3 regions of the Pantoea alhagi genome follow, and region 1 is predicted to be linked to each of the others. Evidence: predicted binding sites of a transcription regulator. Region 1 holds the regulator's gene; each other region holds the start of a gene.
The links. The regulator PhoB, encoded in region 1, activates phosphate uptake and scavenging genes when phosphate is short. The targets are predictions, from matches to a motif close to CTGTCATAAAACTGNCNNAT.
Positions count from the first base shown of each region.

Region 2: phoA (alkaline phosphatase) is a predicted target of PhoB. The motif match lies at 3,399-3,418, and genes of this name have one in related genera.
Region 3: pstS (phosphate ABC transporter substrate-binding protein PstS) is a predicted target of PhoB. The motif match lies at 4,046-4,065, and genes of this name have one in related genera.

Region 1 covers NZ_CP019706.1:422,893-429,497, forward strand. Annotated here, with positions in the region: gene B1H58_RS02030 (cobalamin-independent methionine synthase II family protein) at 1-620, opposite strand, end outside; gene B1H58_RS02035 (PstS family phosphate ABC transporter substrate-binding protein) at 815-1,732, opposite strand; gene phoR (phosphate regulon sensor histidine kinase PhoR) at 1,745-3,064, opposite strand; gene phoB (phosphate response regulator transcription factor PhoB) at 3,079-3,768, opposite strand; gene sbcD (exonuclease subunit SbcD) at 4,005-5,234, shown strand; gene B1H58_RS02055 (AAA family ATPase) at 5,231-6,605, shown strand, end outside.
Region 2 covers NZ_CP019706.1:3,332,574-3,339,178, forward strand. Annotated here, with positions in the region: gene efeO (iron uptake system protein EfeO) at 1-58, shown strand, start outside; gene efeB (iron uptake transporter deferrochelatase/peroxidase subunit) at 64-1,341, shown strand; gene B1H58_RS20705 (hypothetical protein) at 1,639-1,839, shown strand; gene phoH (phosphate starvation-inducible protein PhoH) at 1,906-2,694, shown strand; tRNA gene B1H58_RS15745 (tRNA-Ser) at 3,178-3,265, opposite strand; gene phoA (alkaline phosphatase) at 3,499-4,908, shown strand; gene msrA (peptide-methionine (S)-S-oxide reductase MsrA) at 4,947-5,486, opposite strand; gene B1H58_RS15760 (flavin reductase family protein) at 5,610-6,173, opposite strand; gene B1H58_RS15765 (isochorismatase family protein) at 6,492-6,605, shown strand, end outside.
Region 3 covers NZ_CP019706.1:1,612,894-1,619,498, reverse strand. Annotated here, with positions in the region: gene B1H58_RS07575 (YgjV family protein) at 1-417, opposite strand, end outside; gene B1H58_RS07570 (Crp/Fnr family transcriptional regulator) at 475-984, opposite strand; gene B1H58_RS07565 (NADP-dependent oxidoreductase) at 1,214-2,137, shown strand; gene B1H58_RS07560 (LysR family transcriptional regulator) at 2,147-3,049, opposite strand; gene cspG (cold shock protein CspG) at 3,542-3,754, shown strand; gene pstS (phosphate ABC transporter substrate-binding protein PstS) at 4,171-5,214, shown strand; gene pstC (phosphate ABC transporter permease PstC) at 5,322-6,284, shown strand; gene pstA (phosphate ABC transporter permease PstA) at 6,281-6,605, shown strand, end outside.

The sequences.
Region 1 (6,605 bases):
TCACGAATTTGACGCTTCTGATCTTCCGAGCAGAGATAGGCCCACACGGTGTCATCCAGTTGCAGATAGCGGCAGCCTGCATCATAAAAGGCTTTGATGGCATCACGGTAAGTTAATGCCAGGTCGTCAAAATAGTCCGCCAGGTCTGGATAGACCTCAGCATCAATCATCTTACGTCCGCCACGGAAGTGCAGCACGCTCGGGCTTGGGATGGTCATTTTAGCGACAGCGTCACCGCTGATGCTGTTAAGGAAGCGGAAATCTTCCAGCATCGGATGATCGCCGAAACCCAGCTTGCCGGTTACGCGCACGCCGCGCGCTTTGGTTTGAATTCCGTTGAACTGAATCCCCTGCTCCGCCTCATAGCGCTCCACGCCCTGCAGACCGTCAAAGAAATCAAAGTGCCACCAGGCGCGACGAAATTCACCGTCGGTTACCACCTGCAAACCACAGGCGCGCTGCTGTTCCACGACGTGGCGGATCTCTTCATCTTCCACACGGCGCAGCGCCGCAGCATCAATCTCTCCGGCGGCAAACTGCTCGCGGGCGCGCTTGATCGCTGCAGGACGTAAAAAGCTGCCAACCACGTCGGCACGAAAAGGGGCGGTTGTTCTTTGCATTATTTTCAACTCCTGTAACGAGGCGATCCCGCCCCGCTGATTTACCGATGAAATAGTTTCAGATCTTTATCTTTAAGACTTCTGGATGTCTAAATGTCTGAAATCAGCGTCTCATGACTTTTGTTCAGCGGCAAGGGAGGAAAATTCACAAGGCATGAAAAATATTCATGTTGATGCTGAAAAAACCGGCGCGCTTATAATCCCAGCAGCGCCTTTGCCTGATTGATTTGCCGATCGGAAAGAGGCAGATAGCCCGCCTGGGTCACCAGCGCCTGCCCCTGCGGAGAAAGCACATGACGTAAAAACGCGGCGGTAAGCGGCTCCGGCATCTTGCCTGGCGGCTTATTGATATAGATATAAAGCGGGCGTGCATAGGGATAGCGCCCATTACGAATCGTTGTGGCATCGGGCACTACCGCTTCGCCCTCTTTCGCCAGCGCCAGCGTTTTCACGCCGCTGATATGGAAGCCAAAGCTGGCATAGCCAATGGCATTAAGATTGCCCGCTACCGCCTGCACCACTGCCGCTGAGCCAGGATATTCGCCCACGTCACGACGAAAATCGCCGTTGCAAAGCGCCTGCTGCTTGAAAAACCCCCAGGTGCCGGACGCTGAGTTACGTCCCAGCCGCTGTAGCGAACGATCGCGCCAGCTGAGCTGTTGTAACCCCAAATCACCCCAGGTATGCGGGGAACGGGGTGCGCCGCAGCGCCGCGTCACGGAAAAAATCGCGTCCAGCTGCTGCGCATTGAGCCGGGTCAGCGGATTATCCTGATTCACCACCACCACCAGCGCATCCAGCGCCACCGGCACCGCCAGCGGCGGATAGCCGTAGCGCTGCTGAAAAAGCTGACGTTCCGAAAGCTGCATTGGACGGCTCATTGCGCCCAGCTGTGCCGCGCCTGCGGCAAGCGCGGTCGGCGCGGTGGAGGAGCCGGCGGCCTGAACCTGCACATTAACGCCCGGATACTGAAGATTGAAACTTTCGCCCCACAGCGCCATTAAGTTGCCCAGCGTATCTGAGCCAACGCTGCTGAGATTCCCTGCCAGCAGCGCGGGTTTTGCCTGCAGCGCGCCGGAAAACAGCAGCAGCAGCACCATGATGATTTTCATACTTTGCATCCGTCAGATTTTACGCGCCGCATTGTCCGGCAGATGCTGGCTGACAATCAACCTTGTCGGCAGGATAAAACTAAAACAGGTCCCTTTATGCGGCTGGCTGGTAATGGTGAGACGAGCGCCGTGATGACTCAGGGCATGTTTAACAATCGCCAGCCCCAGCCCACTGCCGCCGGTGGCCCGCGATCGCGCCTTATCCACCCGATAAAACCGCTCGGTCAGACGCGGCAGATGCTCCTGGGCAATGCCCGGCCCGTTATCTTTCACTGTAAACAGCGCGCCCTGTTTGCAGAATTGCCAGCTTACCTCGATATGTGTGCCTTCCGGCGTATGGTTGACCGCGTTATAGACCAGGTTAGAGATGGCGCTGCGGAGTTGCTCTTCGTTACCGAACACTTTCAGCTGCGCATCGGCATGAAACTCAATATGATGCCGGCCATTACTCAGGGTTTCCGCTTCTCGCTGCAGCAGGCGCAGCATCATCGGCACATCCACCTTCTCCGCCAGATCGATAGCGGGCGCAGCCTCAATGCGCGAAAGCGTCAGCAGCTGTTTAACCAGACCATCCATCCGGCGCGTCTGCTCCTGCATGGTTTGCAGCGCCTTTTCGCGGGATTTTCCCTCCAGCACCGCATCGCCCATCATTTCCAGATAGCCCTGCAGCACCGTAAGCGGCGTGCGCAGTTCATGACTGACGTTAGCAAAGAAGTTACGACGCGCGCCCTCCAGCTGATGCATCTGCGTAACATCGCGCGCCACCAGTAGCCACTGTCCTTCGCTATAGGGCATTACGCGAAATTCCATATGCAGCTGATTATTCATCACCAGCGTTAGCGGACGAACAAAATCCTGCTGACGCAGATAGCGAGAAAACTCAGGATAGCGCAGCAGATTAAGGATATTCTGGCCGTTATCTTCCGGCCAGCGCAGCCCCAGATGCTGCTGCGCCAGACCGTTGCACCAGAAAATAGTGCCCTCATCGGTGGTCAGCACCACCGCATCGGGCAGGGATTCCGCCCCGCTGCGAAACCGCTTAATCAGGTTTCCCAATTCGCGGCGGCGGCGGCGGTTGCGTAGCTGCATCTGATAAAGCCCGTAAAACAGCGGCTCCCAGCTCCACTGACCGCCAGGCGGCGTCATAGAGCGATCGGTCCACAGCCAGTGTGAAAGACGCAGCAAATTCCAGAAGTGCCAGCCCAACAACAGCAGTACGGCGCACAGCAGGAACCACGGCAACCAGCCGATAATCAGTCCAGCCAACAGCGCGGGCAAACAGACCAGCACCAGTTCCAGTAATAATCTCTTCCAGGAGAGGCGTTCCAGCACGAGGCAGACTCCGATCAGTAACGAGCGGAGAAACGATAACCCGTTCCACGTACGGTTTGCACCATGCGATCGTGGCCGGTCAGCTCCAGCGCCTTGCGCAGCCGTCGAATATGCACGTCAACCGTACGATCCTCAACGTAAACATTGGTGCCCCAGACATTGTTCAGCAACTGTTCACGGCTGTAGACACGTTCCGGGTGCGTCATAAAAAAGTGCAGCAGTTTATATTCTGTCGGGCCCATCTCCAGCGGCGTGGTATCTGACATCACGCGGTGCGAAGAAGGATCCAGGCTCAGCCCCTGAATTTCGATCACATCCTCAACCGCCATCGGCGAAATGCGGCGCATTACCGCCTTGATGCGCGCCACCAGCTCTTTGGGCGAGAACGGTTTAGTGATGTAATCATCGGCACCCACTTCCAGGCCGCGCACGCGATCTTCTTCTTCGCCGCGCGCAGTAAGCATCATGACCGGGATATCGCGCGTCATCGCTTCGCGCTTGAGATGCTTAATAAACTGAATGCCGCTGCCGCCGGGTAGCATCCAGTCCAGCAGGATCAGATCGGGCCATGGCTCGATTAACAGGTTGACAGCGCTGTCATAATCATCCGCCTCAATGGGCTGATAATCATTTTGCTCCAGCACGAAACACAACATTTCCCTGATGGGGGCTTCATCTTCGACAACCAGAATGCGCTTAGCCATTATTGCTCCTGCGAATGTGACTCTTGGTCACGGGGATTTGCGGCGTCATTATGCGTCAGTTTTATGACAGATTTATGAAAAATGCACGGCCCCAATGGCGCTTTCGTAACGCTTTTGTGAAGCAATCAATAACCAATTTTTGAAACCCAGATGCAGGTAATGATCAATCCAGTTCCCTGCTGCGGCTTAGCTCTGGTTATAATCGCCCCGGCGTTCTGCTATTAGCTGGGAGTTTTATGCGCATTATTCACACTTCAGACTGGCATCTCGGTCAGTTTTTCTATACCCGCAGCCGTGCCGCTGAGCATCAGGCCTTTTTTCACTGGCTGATCGAGCGTGTTGAAGAGCATCAGGTCGATGCGGTGATTGTCGCTGGCGATATTTTTGATACCGGATCGCCGCCCAGCTATGCACGTGAACTTTATAACCGTTTCGTGGTGGATCTGCATCGCACCGGCTGCCAGTTGATTGTGCTGGGCGGCAACCACGATTCCGTCGCCACGCTCAACGAATCACGCGAACTGCTGGCCTGTTTGAACACGCGCGTGATTGCCGCTGCCAGCAGCGATCCCGAAGAGCAGGTTTTGACCTTAACCACGCGCCAGGGCAAACCGGGCGCGGTGCTGTGCGCCATTCCTTTCCTGCGACCACGTGACATTATGCGCAGCCAGGCGGGTCAGTCCGGCGAACAAAAGCAGATCAGCCTGCTGAACGCCATTACGCAGCACTATCAGCGCAGCTACCAGCATGCTCGTCAGCTTAGCCAGCAGGCGGAAAAATCGCTGCCGGTAATCGCTACCGGCCATCTGACCACTGTTGGCGTCAGCAAAAGCGAAGCGGTGCGCGATATCTATATCGGCACGCTGGATGCGTTTCCGGCGCAGGCGTTTCCCGCCGCTGACTATATTGCGCTCGGTCATATTCATCGCCCACAACGCATCGCCGGCAGCGAACATATTCGCTACAGCGGCTCCCCGCTGCCGCTCAGCTTCGATGAGCTGGGCAGCGAGAAAAGCGTATTTTTGGTGAGTTTTGCCGACGGCAAACTGGCCAGCGTTGAGCCGCTGCCGGTGCCTGGCTTTCAGCCAATGCAAACCATCAAGGGCACGCTGGCGGAGATCGAGCAGCAGCTAAAACCGTTTGCCAGTGCCTCTCCATCACGTCCGGTGTGGCTGGATATTGAAATCACTACTCAGGAATATCTGCATAACATGCAGCAGCATATCCAGACGCTAACTGAAGGTTTACCGGTGGAGGTGCTGCTGATGCGCCGCAGCCGTGAACAGCGTGAGCGAGCGCTTGCACGCCTGCAAAATGAGACGCTGAACGAGCTAAAGGTAGAGGAAGTTTTTGAACGACGCCTGGAACAGGAAGAAGACATGGATGAGGCGCGGCGCACGCGCGTACGTCAGTTATTTAGCGGCACGCTGGATGCGCTTTATCAGGGCGAGGAGAGCCAGCCATGAAAATTTTGTCCCTGCGTTTTAAAAACATCAACTCGCTCAAAGGCGAATGGAAAATTGATTTCACCCGCGAGCCTTTTGCCAGCAGCGGACTTTTCGCCATCACCGGCCCAACCGGTGCCGGTAAAACCACCCTGCTTGATGCGATTTGCCTGGCGCTTTATCACGAAACGTCGCGTCTGGGGAAAATATCCCAAACGCAAAATGAGCTGATCAGCCGCGATACCGCCGAATGCCTCGCCGAAGTGGAATTTGAGGTGAAAGGTGAAGCCTGGCGCGCCTTCTGGAGCCAGAACCGGGCGCGCGGCGCGGTAGACGGCAATCTGCAGGCGCCGCGCGTGGAGCTGGCGCGCTGTGCGGATAACGTCATCGTCGCTGATAAGGTGAAAGATAAGCTGGAGATGATCGCTCAGTTAACCGGTCTCGATTTTGCCCGCTTTACCAAATCGATGATGCTGTCGCAGGGACAATTTGCCGCCTTCCTGAACGCTGACGCCAACGATCGTGCCGAGCTGCTGGAAGAGCTGACCGGCACTGAGATTTACGGTCAGCTCTCATCGCGTATTTATGAGCAACATAAACAGGCGCGCGTGGAGCTGGATCAGCTTCGGGCACGCGCCGCTGGTATGGCGCTGCTGGATGAAGCGACGCGGATAGCGCTGGAAAGTGAAATAGCGGCGCTGGCGCAGCAGGAAAACCAACTGCATCTTCAGCTTAACACGCTACGACAGCAGCAGCAGTGGCTGAGTCAGCAGCAACGTCTGGAGCAGGAAAAAAACCAGGCGCGCAACGCGCAGCAGCAGGCGGAAAATAACTGGCAATGCGCCGAGGCGGAACGTCAGAAACTGGCGCGATCGGAACCGGCGGAAAAACTGCGTCCGCTCTGGCAGCAGCGTCAGCAGCTACAGCAGGATCTGGCACAGCTTAACCAGCAGGCACAGCAGCTCTCCGCTTCAATTCAGCAGGCCAGTGAGCAGTTACAAACTTTACAGAACAAACAGCAACAGGCTGAACAGGCACAGCAGCAGCTGAATACGCAATGGCGACAGCAGGAATGTCTGATCAACGAACAGGTGATCCCGCTTGACCATCAAATTGATAAGCTGACGCAGCAGCTTGGCCTTCAGCAGCAAACGCTGCAGGAAAACCAACAGGCGCTACAGCAGCGCCAACAGCGTCAGCAGCAGTTGAGCAGTGAACATCAGACGCTGCATACGCAACAGCAGCAAGAGCAACAGTGGCGCAGCGATCATGCTCAGGTTGTGAACTGGGGCGATCTGCTGGGCGGCTGGCGTGCGCGTTTTCAGCAGCAGCAACAGCTTCAGGAAAACCTGAGCATATTGCAGACCCGGCAGCGCCAGCATCAGCAACAGT
Region 2 (6,605 bases), 1.3 Mb from region 1:
GATTACCGTCCTGGCGGAAGATTTGGCTCTGTTGCGTGGCACGCTGGGACTGGATTAAGCCGGATGGAAAAAGTGACCGACGCGGCGATGCCTTCACGGCGTCGCCTGTTAAAAGGGCTTGGTCTGCTGAGCGGCGCCGCTGTGGTTGGCAGCGGTTGCCCGGTAAGCGCTGTGGCGGCGGAAAGCTTCTCGCCTGGGGCGCTTTCTCCCAATTTCCGGGAAGAGCGCCAGCCGTTTTACGGACCGCACCAGGCCGGGATCACCACGCCGCAGCAGGCCGCGATGATGCTGGTGGCTTTTGATGTGCTGGCAGGCGATAAAAACGACCTTGTGCGGCTGTTTAAACTGCTCACTGAACGCATCGCTTTTCTGACCACGGGCGGCACGGCACCGCTGGTCACCAATCCCCGGTTGCCGCCGCTTGATTCCGGCATCCTCGGCGAACGTATCTGGCCCGATAATCTGACGATCACCGTCTCGGTAGGTGAGGCGCTATTTGACGATCGTTACGGTCTTACGGCGCTGAAGCCTGCAAAGCTGCAAACCATGACGCGTTTTCCTAACGACGCGCTGGATGCGGAAAGCTGTCATGGCGACCTGCTGCTGCAGATTTGCGCCAACACCAACGATACCGTAATCCATGCGCTGCGCGATATCATTAAGCATACGCCTGATTTGCTGGCGGTACGCTGGCGGCGCGAAGGCTTTATCCCGGACCATGCGGCGCGCAGTAAAGGCAGGGAAACGCCCATTAACCTGCTGGGCTTCAAAGATGGTACGGCCAATCCCGACACGGCAAACCGGGCTTTGATGGATTCGATACTGTGGGTGACGCAGGATCAGCAGGAGCCCGCCTGGGCCGTGGGCGGCAGTTATCAGGCAGTACGCATTATTCAGTTTCGCGTCGAGTTCTGGGACCGTACGCCGTTGGGTGAACAGCAGACCATCTTTGGCCGTGAAAAGCTTAGCGGCGCGCCGCTGGGGATGAAACATGAACATGACGAGCCGGATTACGCGCAAGATCCGCATGGGAAGATCATTCCGCTGGATGCGCATATTCGTCTGGCCAACCCACGTACGCCGGAAACGCAAAGCAGCCTGATGCTGCGTCGTGGCTACAGCTATTCCGCCGGCATTACGTCTGCGGGTCAGCTGGATATGGGGCTGCTGTTTGTCTGCTACCAGCACGATTTAGAAAAAGGATTTTTAGCCGTGCAACAACGGCTCAACGGCGAGGCGCTGGAGGAATATATTAAACCCACAGGGGGCGGCTATTTCTTTGTGCTGCCGGGCGTGATAAATAATCAACATTATCTGGCTCAGTCATTACTGGAGGCCTGATTAACTTACGGTTTCCCGCCAGGTTATAAATGGCGGGAGACGGTTTTTTGCTCGATCTTTCTCTTTGCTATTCCGCTTTCTTTCCTGTTATGAAATTTCTGAATTATCTCACCGCTATTTTTGTTTTTTAACCTACTGAATTATCAGCATAAATCAGGAGAGTGACTTTTTCATGGATGCCGGGTGATTATTTTTTATTCATTTGATCAAAATTGCTATTGCAAAATTATAAGAATCTGTTGCACTTTATACAGGTCGGTAGTCTGTAATGCTCAGCTTCCTCGATGGAGAATGCGAATGGAAAAGTCCTGTAATGGACAGCCCGTTTTAAATAAAAAACATCGCAAGACTTTTCGCGAGCGTTTTTCTTTCTCCAGACTATTTGCTTCTTTTATCAATCCTCTCGGCTTAACTCGTCCCTTTTATGATTTCCGGCGTATGTCAGCGGCATGCGCTCATTCAATGGCTCGTAAGGCTCTGAAGGAAGCCACCCTCTAAAGCGTTCACGTAATCGCACCAGACCAGCTCCGGTGCGGGAAATGAAACCAACTGTAAGGTGCCACTATGGGAAGACAGAAAGCAGTGATCAAAGCGCGTCGTGAAGCACGTCGGGTGCTTCGTAGCGATTCACGCAGCCACCGGCAGCGTGAAGAAGAATCGGTCACCTCGCTGGTGCACATGGGCGGCCTGGACGCCATCGGTATGGCGTGTGATTCACGCGATCGTTCACCTATCGAAGCGCGTAATGAGGCTCAGGCGCACTATCTTAACGCCATAGAGACGAAGCAGCTGATCTTTGCAACCGGCGAAGCGGGTTGCGGTAAAACCTGGATCAGCGCTGCAAAAGCAGCAGAAGCCCTGATTAACAAGGATGTCGACAGGATTATCGTGACCCGACCGGTGCTGCAGGCCGACGAGGATCTGGGCTTTTTGCCTGGTGATATCTCTGAGAAGTTTGCTCCCTATTTTCGCCCGGTCTATGACGTTCTGGTTAAACGTCTCGGCTCTTCCTTTATGCAATACTGTCTGCGTCCGGAAATTGGTAAGGTGGAGATCGCCCCCTTTGCCTATATGCGCGGACGTACGTTTGAAAACGCGGTGGTCATCCTTGATGAGGCGCAAAACGTCACCGCCGCCCAAATGAAAATGTTTTTGACCCGCCTGGGCGAGAACGTCACGGTTATTGTCAACGGCGACATTACCCAGTGCGATCTGCCGGCCGGGGTAACATCGGGCCTGGCCGATGCGCTTGACCGTTTTGTCGAAGATGAAATGGTAAGCGTAGTGCGGTTTGGGAAAGAGGATTGTGTGCGTTCCGCGCTCTGTCAGCGCGCGCTGCATGCTTATAGTTGATTGAGTGAGTAGCTGTAGCCCAAGCCCGGACGTAAGTCCGGGCTTTTTTATGCATACAAAAAAGCCTGAGCTTTCGCTCAGGCTTTAATGCAAATAAAAAAGCCTGAACTTTCGCTCAGGCTCTTTCATTAAATATGGCGGTGAGAGGGGGATTGACTCGCGCTGAAGCGCTCGCCCTGCGGGCAGCCTGTGGCTGTCCAACCGGCTTTGCCGGTTGTCGAACCCGGCGGGGCTTCTCATCACCCCTCTCTGCGGTGCTTTATGCGTACAAAAAAGCCTGAACTTTCGCTCAGGCTCTTTCATTAAATATGGCGGTGAGAGGGGGATTGACTCGCGCTGAAGCGCTCGCCCTGCGGGCAGCCTGTGGCTGTCCAACCGGCTTTGCCGGTTGTCGAACCCGGCGGGGCTTCTCATCACCCCTCTCTGCGGTGCTTTATGCGTACAAAAAAGCCTGAACTTTCGCTCAGGCTCTTTCATTAAATATGGCGGTGAGAGGGGGATTCGAACCCCCGATACGTTGCCGTATACACACTTTCCAGGCGTGCTCCTTCAGCCACTCGGACACCTCACCGTATTGTCTGCTGACACCGCTCTGGGTGGCAACGGGGCGCTACTATAGGGAGTTGTTATAAAAGGGTCAAGCACTATTTTTCCCTTTTATTAGCGCCGGTTAAGCCTTATACAATTCAGGCGCGTTAAACCCATTGTCATAAAAATGCCAACACCCTGTAAGAAAAAATACATCCCTTTCCTTTACGCTTCTTTACACTAATGGCAGATAAACATTTACAAAGGACTAAGCGAATGAAAAAGCAGCCCTTTATAGCGCTCTCCCTGTTGGCAATTTTAGTTAGCGGTCATGCCGTGGCTGAAATCGCCACTCTCTCACGCGCCGCGATCGGCGATATCACTCAGCACGGCGGCGCGCGCCGTTTTACTGGCGATCAAACCGCCGCACTAAAGGCATCGTTAAGCAGCGCTCCGGCAAAAAACGTTATTTTGCTGATTGGAGATGGTATGGGTGATTCGGAAATTACCCTGGCGCGCAACTATGCCATGGGAGCAGGCGGCTTTTTCAAAGGTATCGATGCGTTACCGCTCACCGGACAATATACGCACTACTCGCTGGATAAAAAGACGCATAAACCCAACTATGTAACTGATTCTGCCGCCTCGGCAACCGCCTGGTCAACCGGAGTGAAAACTTATAATGGCGCGCTTGGCGTTGACGTGAACGGCAACGCTCAGGCGACGCTGCTGGAGTTGGCCAAAGCAGCGGGTAAAGCGACCGGCAACGTATCTACTGCTGAACTGGAAGATGCCACGCCCGCCGCGCAAATATCGCATGTCACCTCACGTAAGTGCTACGGTCCGGAAAAAACCAGTGAGCTTTGCGCCAGCAATGCGCTGGAAAAGGGTGGCAAAGGGTCGATTGCCGAGCAGTTGTTAGTTACGCGTGCTGATGTCACGCTGGGCGGCGGAGCGAAAACTTTCAGCGAAGTAGCCAAAGCGGGGGACTATCAGGGGAAAACGCTGCGCGAACAGGCAGAAGCGCGTGGTTATCAACTGGTCAGCGATCTGCAAAGCTTAGAGGCGATAACCGTAGCCAATCAACAGAAGCCGCTGCTGGGCCTGTTTAGCGAAGGCAATATGCCGGTGCGCTGGCAGGGGCCAAAAGCCAGCTATCATGGCAATATCGACAAGCCCGCTGTGACCTGCGAAGTCAACACCCAACGTTCAGCCAGCACCCCAACGCTGGCGCAGATGACCGATAAAGCCATTAGCCTGCTCAGTCAAAACAAGCAGGGCTTCTTCCTGCAGGTTGAGGGCGCGTCGATCGATAAACAGGATCACGCTGCCAATCCCTGCGGACAGATTGGGGAAACGGTAGATTTAGATGAAGCGGTACAGAAGGCGTTGGAATTTGCGCGTAAAGATGGCAATACGCTGGTGATCGTCACCGCCGATCATGCACATTCCAGCCAGATTGTTGAAAACGGCACTAAAGCGCCGGGATTGACGCAGGCGTTAAACACCAAAGATGGTGCAGTCATGACCGTTAGCTATGGTAATTCGGAAGGGGAATCGCAAGAGCACACCGGCACGCAGCTGCGTATCGCCGCCTACGGTCCTCATGCAGCAAATGTGGTGGGACTAACAGACCAGACCGATCTCTTCTTTACTATACATAACGCGCTGGGGCTACAGAAATAAAGAAAGGCGAGCCAGGCTCGCCTTATGTCTTTCTCCGCTTAAGAAGATGACTTCACGCGGTTAGCAAAACTTTTACGCAGCTTCTGCAGCTTGGGTGGGATTACCGCCATGCAAAAGCCGTTGCGCTGGCCTTCGCCTTCCCAGTAGTTCTGATGGTAATCTTCCGCCGGGTAAAACTCTTTCAGCGGCTCGATAGTGGTCACGATCGGATCGCTGTGATCCTGCTGCGCACGCGCGATCGCTGCTTTGGCTTCCGCTTCCTGTTCAGCGTTCGCCGGGAAAATTGCGGAACGGTACTGGGTACCGATATCGTTGCCCTGACGGTTCAGCTGAGTCGGATCGTGCGTAACAAAACTGATATCCAGCAGATCGCCATAGCTCACTTTCTCCGGATCGAAACCGATGCGGATGGCTTCGGCATGTCCGGTTGCACCGCTGCATACCTGCTCGTAGGTTGGGTTAGGGCGCGTTCCGCCGGTGTAGCCGCTCTCTACAGATTCAACGCCAATGATGTCCTTGAATACCGCTTCGGTACACCAGAAACATCCGCCTGCAATTACCGCATATTCAATTGCCATTCTTTTACTTCTCCAGATTGGGTCGTGACGCTAAGGGAGCCATCCTCGCATAATCTGCTATTCACCGGCAATTAGCGCCGCTCTTTCTGTTCAGCTAACCGGCTAACAGGAAAATTTTTCATGTTAAATCAGCATCTCCGGCTTAAATTTCTTATGCTGATCGCTGGTTTTTTCACCCATAACCCGAAACAGGCCTTCGCCGGTATAGTGCAGCGTAGCAGGGAAGGCTACCTGGGGATCGACATGCGCCTTTACCACTTCAAAGATGAAAAAGTTGTAATTATCTACCAGCGCGCCGTCGTAAAGCCGACATTCAAAACTGGCGAAACATTCGGCAATCAGCGGCGCTTTAACCACGCTGCCCGGTTCGATGTTCAGGCGGTTAGCTGCGAACTTATCCACCTCATCGCCGTGACTGTTGCCAATGGCCACCACCTGATCGATTAACTCGTGGGTAGGGACATTTATCACGCATTCGCCACTGTTACGGATCAAATCGTGGCTGACATTCATACTGGCGATCATGCAGCCTACCAGCGAAGGCGAAAATTCAAGGATGGTATGCCAGCCCAGCGTCATTATATCGCTTTGGTTTTCCCAGCTCGATGTCACCAGAACCACCGGGCCAGGTTCCAGATATTTGCGCACTTTTTCCACGGGAAAGTTTTGCTTGTTGTAATCAGTCATAATGCCTCCACTGGTGAAAGAGACTCTTCTCTGAGTGTAGCGGGTGACGCGCGCGGCACCAGCGAAAGCCCGCACTAGCGGCTACGCAGACGAATAATCAGGCCGCCCGCCGCTGCCAGCGTCGCCAGGATTATCACACCGTTCCAGCCCGCCTGCGCCAGTTTATGGCGCTAATGCGCAAAGTGATGCCACCTATTACTGGCACTCAGCCGCCTCAGCATTTGCATGCTAAACTGTGATCCACGCCTATTGCAGGGATTGACCCCGGCGTCAGGCATCAGCCAGGATGGAATCTTCCCTTCTCACTGAGAAAACTCTATGTCCGCACGTATAGTGATTGTGGTTGATATGCAAAACGGCGTTTTTAATACGCCGCGTTTCGATCGGGCAGGGCGCGTCGCCTGTATTAATCAACTGATTGACGCCGCTGAA
Region 3 (6,605 bases), 1.2 Mb from region 1:
CGGAGAATGGCATAGCAGATTATTGGTCAGCCAGAACAGACTGCCCGCCAGGGTATAAAGCCTGAGCTTTACCCGATCCTGTTTAAAGGCGGCCAGCGTCATTAACAGGCTGCCCGCCAGCGGAAGCAGATCGATGGCATTACGCCATGTCAGAATCGTGCAGATTATCGCGATCAGGCAGAAGGACCCGGCGATGGCTGGGTTTGTTGTCCTGCTCGCAATAACATATCTGACACTGGCTAACAGCATCATCGCGGCTGCGCTTTTCTGCTCCAGCAAAGCAAAATGCGCCGCAAGCAGAGCGGTAGAAAGCGCCAACAGGCGCAGCACCGCCACGCGTCCGGGCAGAAAAAAAGCCACCAAATCGCAAACAAATGAGCCGCCAGCGATAAGCTGCGAAAGCATAAAGACAGACACGGTTTTTCCTCTTCTTCATTCAAAAGAAGAGGATGAAACAAGCCTCAGGAAGGCGCATTAACCTTTGTTAATGCGTTGTCGAATGCGTGAAAGGCTGACAGGCGTAATACCAATATAGTTGGCCAGTTCACGCTGAGTCAGACGCTCACTCCATTCAGGGAAATGCTCAAGCACATAGGCGTAGCGTTTTTCCGGCGCATGCAAAAGCATCATTTCCTCTTTACGCTCTTTATAAATAAGCTGCTGGCGCAACAGAGCATCAGCCAGCTCTGCGCCTTCCGACGTATCAAGATAAGCCAGCGGCAGTCGCTGGTACGAACAGGGCGCGATCGCCTGCAAGCTGTAGCGGGATGGCACTCTGGCCAGCCAGCTAAGGTAGAGAAAACAGGACTCCCCGGCAAAATAAAACTCTTTTACCCGTTCGGTGCCATCTGACAAGACATGCACCGCGCGAACGATCCCTTGTTGCAGAAAAAAAATATTTTCCTGCTGCTCCCCCTGGCGCAGAAGAAAGTCGCCTTGCCTGGCATGCATCGCTGTTTGTTTAAGGTAGCGCTCAGGAAACATAATGCTTCTCCGTTAAAGAACCTGTGTTCTTCTCTGACCAGCAAGTAATGGCTCACTATACCCGGATAACTTACTGCGTTTCGCTACGCTCTGATCTTTCATTGTTCTATTTTGTAGAACCTAATCATCGAAATTAGGTGGGTTTTTAGTTAAGCAGATTGCGCGCATGATGATCTTACCGCGGCTTACCAAAGGGGTAAGTCTGTGACTCACGACAAGGCAGAACATCATGAAAGCGATACGCGCAATGCATTACGGTAAAACCGATGAGCTTTTTTTACAGGAGCTTCCGGCGCTGGTTCCGGGCCAGAATGAGGTTCTGATTGAGGTAGCGGGCAGCGGCGTTAATCCCATTGACGGGAAGCTTCTCTCTGGTGCCATGAAAGCCTTTGTTCCGCTTGAGCCACCCTACACGCCTGGCGTAGAAGTTGCCGGACGCGTTATCGCAACCGGTGAAGCAGTGCAGCAATTTAAGGCAGGTGATGAGGTCTTTGGGTTTATCGGTATCACAGGCGGCTATGCCACTCAGGCTCTCGCGATGGCCGATCGATTAGCGCATCGACCGGTACGTTTGTCTGCGCTACAGGCCAGCGGTGTACCGGCCGCAGCCCTGACGGCCTGGCAGGCGCTGCATGAGCACGCAAAAATTAAGCCTGGTCAGACATTACTTATCCATGGTGCCGCTGGTGGCGTGGGAAGCATGGCAGTGCAGATGGCACGCATTGCTGGTGTCAGGGTGATCGCTACCGCATCGGCACAGAATGAAAATTACCTTAAAGCGCTTGGGGCTGAACAGGTTATTGACTATACCCACGCCTCTTTCGAAAAAGTGAGTGAGAAGGTCGATGTTGTACTGGATCTGGTGGGGGGCGAGACGCAGACTCGCTCATGGTCATTAATTAAAGCGGGCGGCGTGTTGGTCTCAACCGTCACCCCACCGGATCAGGCGATAGCGGAAGCGGCGGGCGTAGTGGGCAAACACTTCGCCACGCGTTCGGACGGAAGCCAACTGGCGCAGATTGCTGCCCTGTTTGCTAACGGTGCATTGACCATTGACGTTGAGGTCGTGCCTTTAAGCCAGGCCAGGGTTGCATTGAGTCGGGTTATGGATGGTCATACCCGCGGCAAACGGGTGCTTGATGCCAGCCTGTGAATAGCATGGTCATTCCGCGACCTGTTCGCAGAAGCGGGAGACCAGCCAGGTTGCCGCCGGGCCTGGCGGCGAGTCGTTACGGTAAATGACATCAAATCCGTAATCGCCGCCCGGGCAGTCAGGAAGCGTCAGCGGAACCAGGCGGCCGCTGGCCAGATCGTCACGCACCATGGGTTCAGGCATATTGCCCCAGCCGATACCTTCACGCAGAAGAATATGTTTGGCACCTAAATCCGCCAGCCGCCAGGTATGTGTACCTACTACCGCGAATTCCTGGCCCTGAGTGAGCGTGGATCGATCTGTCAGAACCAGTTGCACATGCTCCCGGCCTGCGCCAGGCCTCTGCGGATGTTTTGCCGCCAGTGGATGAGTGGGCGCCGCCACCGGGATCAACGTCACCTTGCCGGCGCTGATACGCTCAAGGCCATCAACGCGCATAGCGAGCTGGCCGCTAACCCCCAGCGTTGCGCTGCGTTCAAGAACCCGCTGCATTACCCCGCCCAGCGCTTCAATTTGCAAATGCAAAGAGACAGTTGGGAAGCGCTCGCGGAAAGCCTTAAGCGCATCCACCACCCGTTCGCCAGGCAACATTACATCTAATACCAGATGAACCTCAGCTTCCAAACCTTGCAACAGGCCGCGAACTTTGGCGCGTAGCCCGTCGACTCCGTTATAGATTGTTCTGGCTTCAGCCAGTACCGCATGACCCGCCTCAGTCAGCTGTGGTTTACGAGTACTTTTGCGATCGAAAAGAGTAACGCCCAGCTGCATTTCCAGATTAGCGATTGAATAACTCACTACGGATGTGGCGCGATACAGCTTGCGGGCCGCGCCAGCAAAGCTGCCCGTTTCGACTACCGTAAGAAAAACCCGCAGCTGATCCAGCGTAGGGGTACCTGGTTCTGAGATCATTTTTTCTTTCCTGGATGTACCGACGCGCAACGATCGGCGTTTATGAAAGGAACCATGCCTTTAAAGAATCAGGTTGTCTAGCGGATGAGCATTCAGTGCCGCCGCGTTCAGCGCGCATCGTTTTACAGGCGCAACATCAATCACGGCTGGGGCAAGGAAAGAGATAAACGGCTGCGGCTAAAGGTTTTTACTTTTGTTAAGCCACTCTTTTATTTTTGAGCGATAGCGGAGTGAGAATGCCGTTACCCGGCACCGGTTTAATATTAGTGAAGTTAAAGCTTGCAATGTGGATCGGACCCAGGCTAGTATAGCGTCATCGGTTTGAAACACAGACCTTATGTAAGCAGTTTTAGTAAAGCAGTCCTCAGTTCAAGCGCTATCTATTGATATCCTTCCTCGTGAGCTCCTCCTAAGTGCCCCATAAGTAAAAATCTGCAAAGCAGACCATATTCGTCACCAAGAGTGGCTCAAAAAACAAGCAAGGAAATATCAATGTCTAATAAAATGACTGGTTTAGTAAAATGGTTCAACGCTGAGAAAGGTTTTGGCTTTATCACTCCTCAGGACGGCAGCAAAGATGTATTCGTACATTTCTCTGCTATCCAGAGCAACGATTTCAAAACCTTAGATGAAGGCCAGAAAGTAGAGTTCTCTATCGAGAACGGCGCTAAAGGCCCATCAGCGACCAACGTTGTCGCGCTGTAAGCGTAGATGACCTCGCTAACGCTTACGATAGCGATGACGGCAACAGCCTGAGCAGTTAAGCGTTAGTGATAAAAACCCGCCCTGAGCGGGTTTTTTTGTTTTCAGAAATTGATAAATGAATGGCAACTATTTCCTGCCGTACATTTTTCGGTGATTGTTAAAGCTTGCTTTTTTATCTGATCGATTTTCATCCGCCCGATCGGCATCCGCTTCGTTATTTTGCTTGTCTGCCTGTTTTATTTCGCCGCCCTGAGCAAAGTTGTGAACAAATCCACGCTGTACGTTTTGCCTTCGTCACAAAACTGTCATATTACGTACATCTCGCTGTCACTAAACTGTCCTATTTTCCCTCCTGCAGCAATACTAATCCTTACTACAACGGCATACACCCTGACCTTTACTCCCCTGGAGGGAATATGACACTGATGCGTAGCACCGTAGCCAAACTTGTTGCCGCCACCCTCTCGCTGAGCGCGGTTTCTGCTTTTGCAGCGACCGATCTTACTGGCGCAGGCGGTACCTTTCCGGCTCCGGTTTATGCCAAGTGGGCAGCGGATTATCAACAAGCGACCGGCAGTAAAATTAACTATCAGGGCATTGGCTCCTCTGGCGGCGTTAAACAGATAATCGCGAAAACAGTTGATTTTGGTGCGTCCGATGCGCCAATGAAAGATGAAGATCTGCAAAAACATGGCCTGTTTCAGTTTCCTACCGTGATTGGCGGCGTGGTACTGGCGGTAAACCTGCCGGGTATCCAGTCTGGTCAGCTGACGCTGGATGGTCAGACCGTGGGTGATATTTACCTCGGCAAAATCAAAAAATGGAACGATCCGGCAATTGCTAAGCTGAACCCGGGCGTGAAACTGCCAGAAACCAATATCGCCGTGGTACGTCGCGCTGACGGCTCCGGTACGACCTTCGTATTCACCAGCTACCTCGCTAAAGTAAATCAGGAGTGGAGTGAGAAGGTAGGTAAAGGCAACACCGTTAACTGGCCAACGGGTCTTGGCGGTAAGGGCAACGATGGCATCGCGGCATTTGTTCAGCGTCTGCCAGGCTCTATTGGCTACGTTGAGTACGCCTATGCCAAACAGAACAAGCTGGCCTACACTAAGCTGATAGATGCCGATGGTCAGCCAGTTAGCCCGACCGAAGAGAGTTTCAGTAATGCCGCTAAAGGGGCTGACTGGAGCAAAACCTTCGCTCAGGATCTGACTTTCCAGAAAGGTAAAGACGCCTGGCCTATTACTTCTACAACATTCATTCTGATGTATAAAAATCAGGCTAATGCGGAAAAAGGCGCTGAAGTGCTGAAATTCTTCGACTGGGCTTATAAAGACGGCGATAAAACAGCAAACAGCCTGGATTACGCAACGCTGCCTGACTCGGTGGTCGAGCAAATCCGCGCCGCCTGGAAAGCAGAAATCAAAGATAGTTCTGGCAAAGCGCTGTACCAGTAACACGTTTCAACAGTGCTCTGCACTGTCGCAGGGGTCGGCTGAAAGCCGACCTGCAGTATCCGGGCGGCTGAATGCCGCCCCTGTGAATTTTATCTGTCGAGAAATCTATGGCTGAATCCAGGCCGTCATTCAAGGCCCCAGGAAAACAAGGCGACATTCTGTTCGGCGCGCTGGTAAAGCTGGCAGCGCTGGTTGTGCTTTTGTTATTGGGCGGCATCATTATCTCCCTGATTATCTCTTCCTGGCCCAGCATTGAGAAATTTGGTTTCTCTTTCCTGTGGAATAAAGAGTGGGATGCCCCTGCAGAGAATTTTGGCGCACTGGTGCCGATTTATGGCACTGTTGTCACCTCACTGATTGCGCTGCTGATCGCGGTGCCGGTGAGCTTCGGCATTGCGCTGTTTTTGACCGAGCTGGCGCCCGGCTGGCTGCGTCGTCCGCTGGGCGTCGCCATTGAACTGCTGGCTGCGATCCCCAGTATCGTTTACGGCATGTGGGGATTGTTTGTATTCGCGCCGCTGTTTGCTGAATACTTCCAGACGCCAGTTGGCAACGTCCTTTCCACTATTCCGTTTGTTGGCGCGCTGTTCGAAGGACCAGCTTTTGGCATCGGTATTCTGGCCGCTGGCGTGATCCTTGCCATCATGATCATTCCTTATATCGCTTCAGTAATGCGTGATGTCTTTGAGCAGACGCCGGTTTTGATGAAAGAGTCAGCCTACGGCATTGGTTGTACAACCTGGGAAGTGATCTGGCGTATCGTGCTGCCGTTTACCAAAAACGGGGTGATTGGCGGGATTATGTTGGGGCTGGGACGTGCGCTGGGGGAAACCATGGCGGTGACCTTTATTATCGGTAATACCTACCAGCTTGACAGCGTATCGCTCTATATGCCGGGCAACAGTATCACGTCAGCGCTGGCTAATGAGTTTGCAGAAGCGGAATCAGGTGTGCACGTCGCGGCTCTGATGGAACTGGGCCTGATCCTGTTTGTGATTACCTTTATCGTACTGGCTATTTCAAAACTGATGATTTTACGGCTGACGAAAAATGAAGGGGCGCGTTCATGACGACAATGGATATGCACGCCCGAACAGAGCTGGCGGCTTCACGCCGCAAAATGCAGGCGCGCCGGAGCCTGCGGAATAAAATTGCTCTGATGCTGTCATTATTAACCATGGCGTTTGGCTTGTTCTGGCTGGTGTGGATCCTCTTCACCACCATTACGCGCGGCGTCGATGGCTTTTCGCTGGCGCTGTTTACTGAAATGACGCCGCCGCCCAATACGGCAGGCGGCGGGCTGGCTAACGCCATCGCCGGTAGTGGCCTGTTGATCCTGTGGGCGACCCTGTTTGGCACGCCTTTGGGCATTATGGCGGGGATTTACCTGG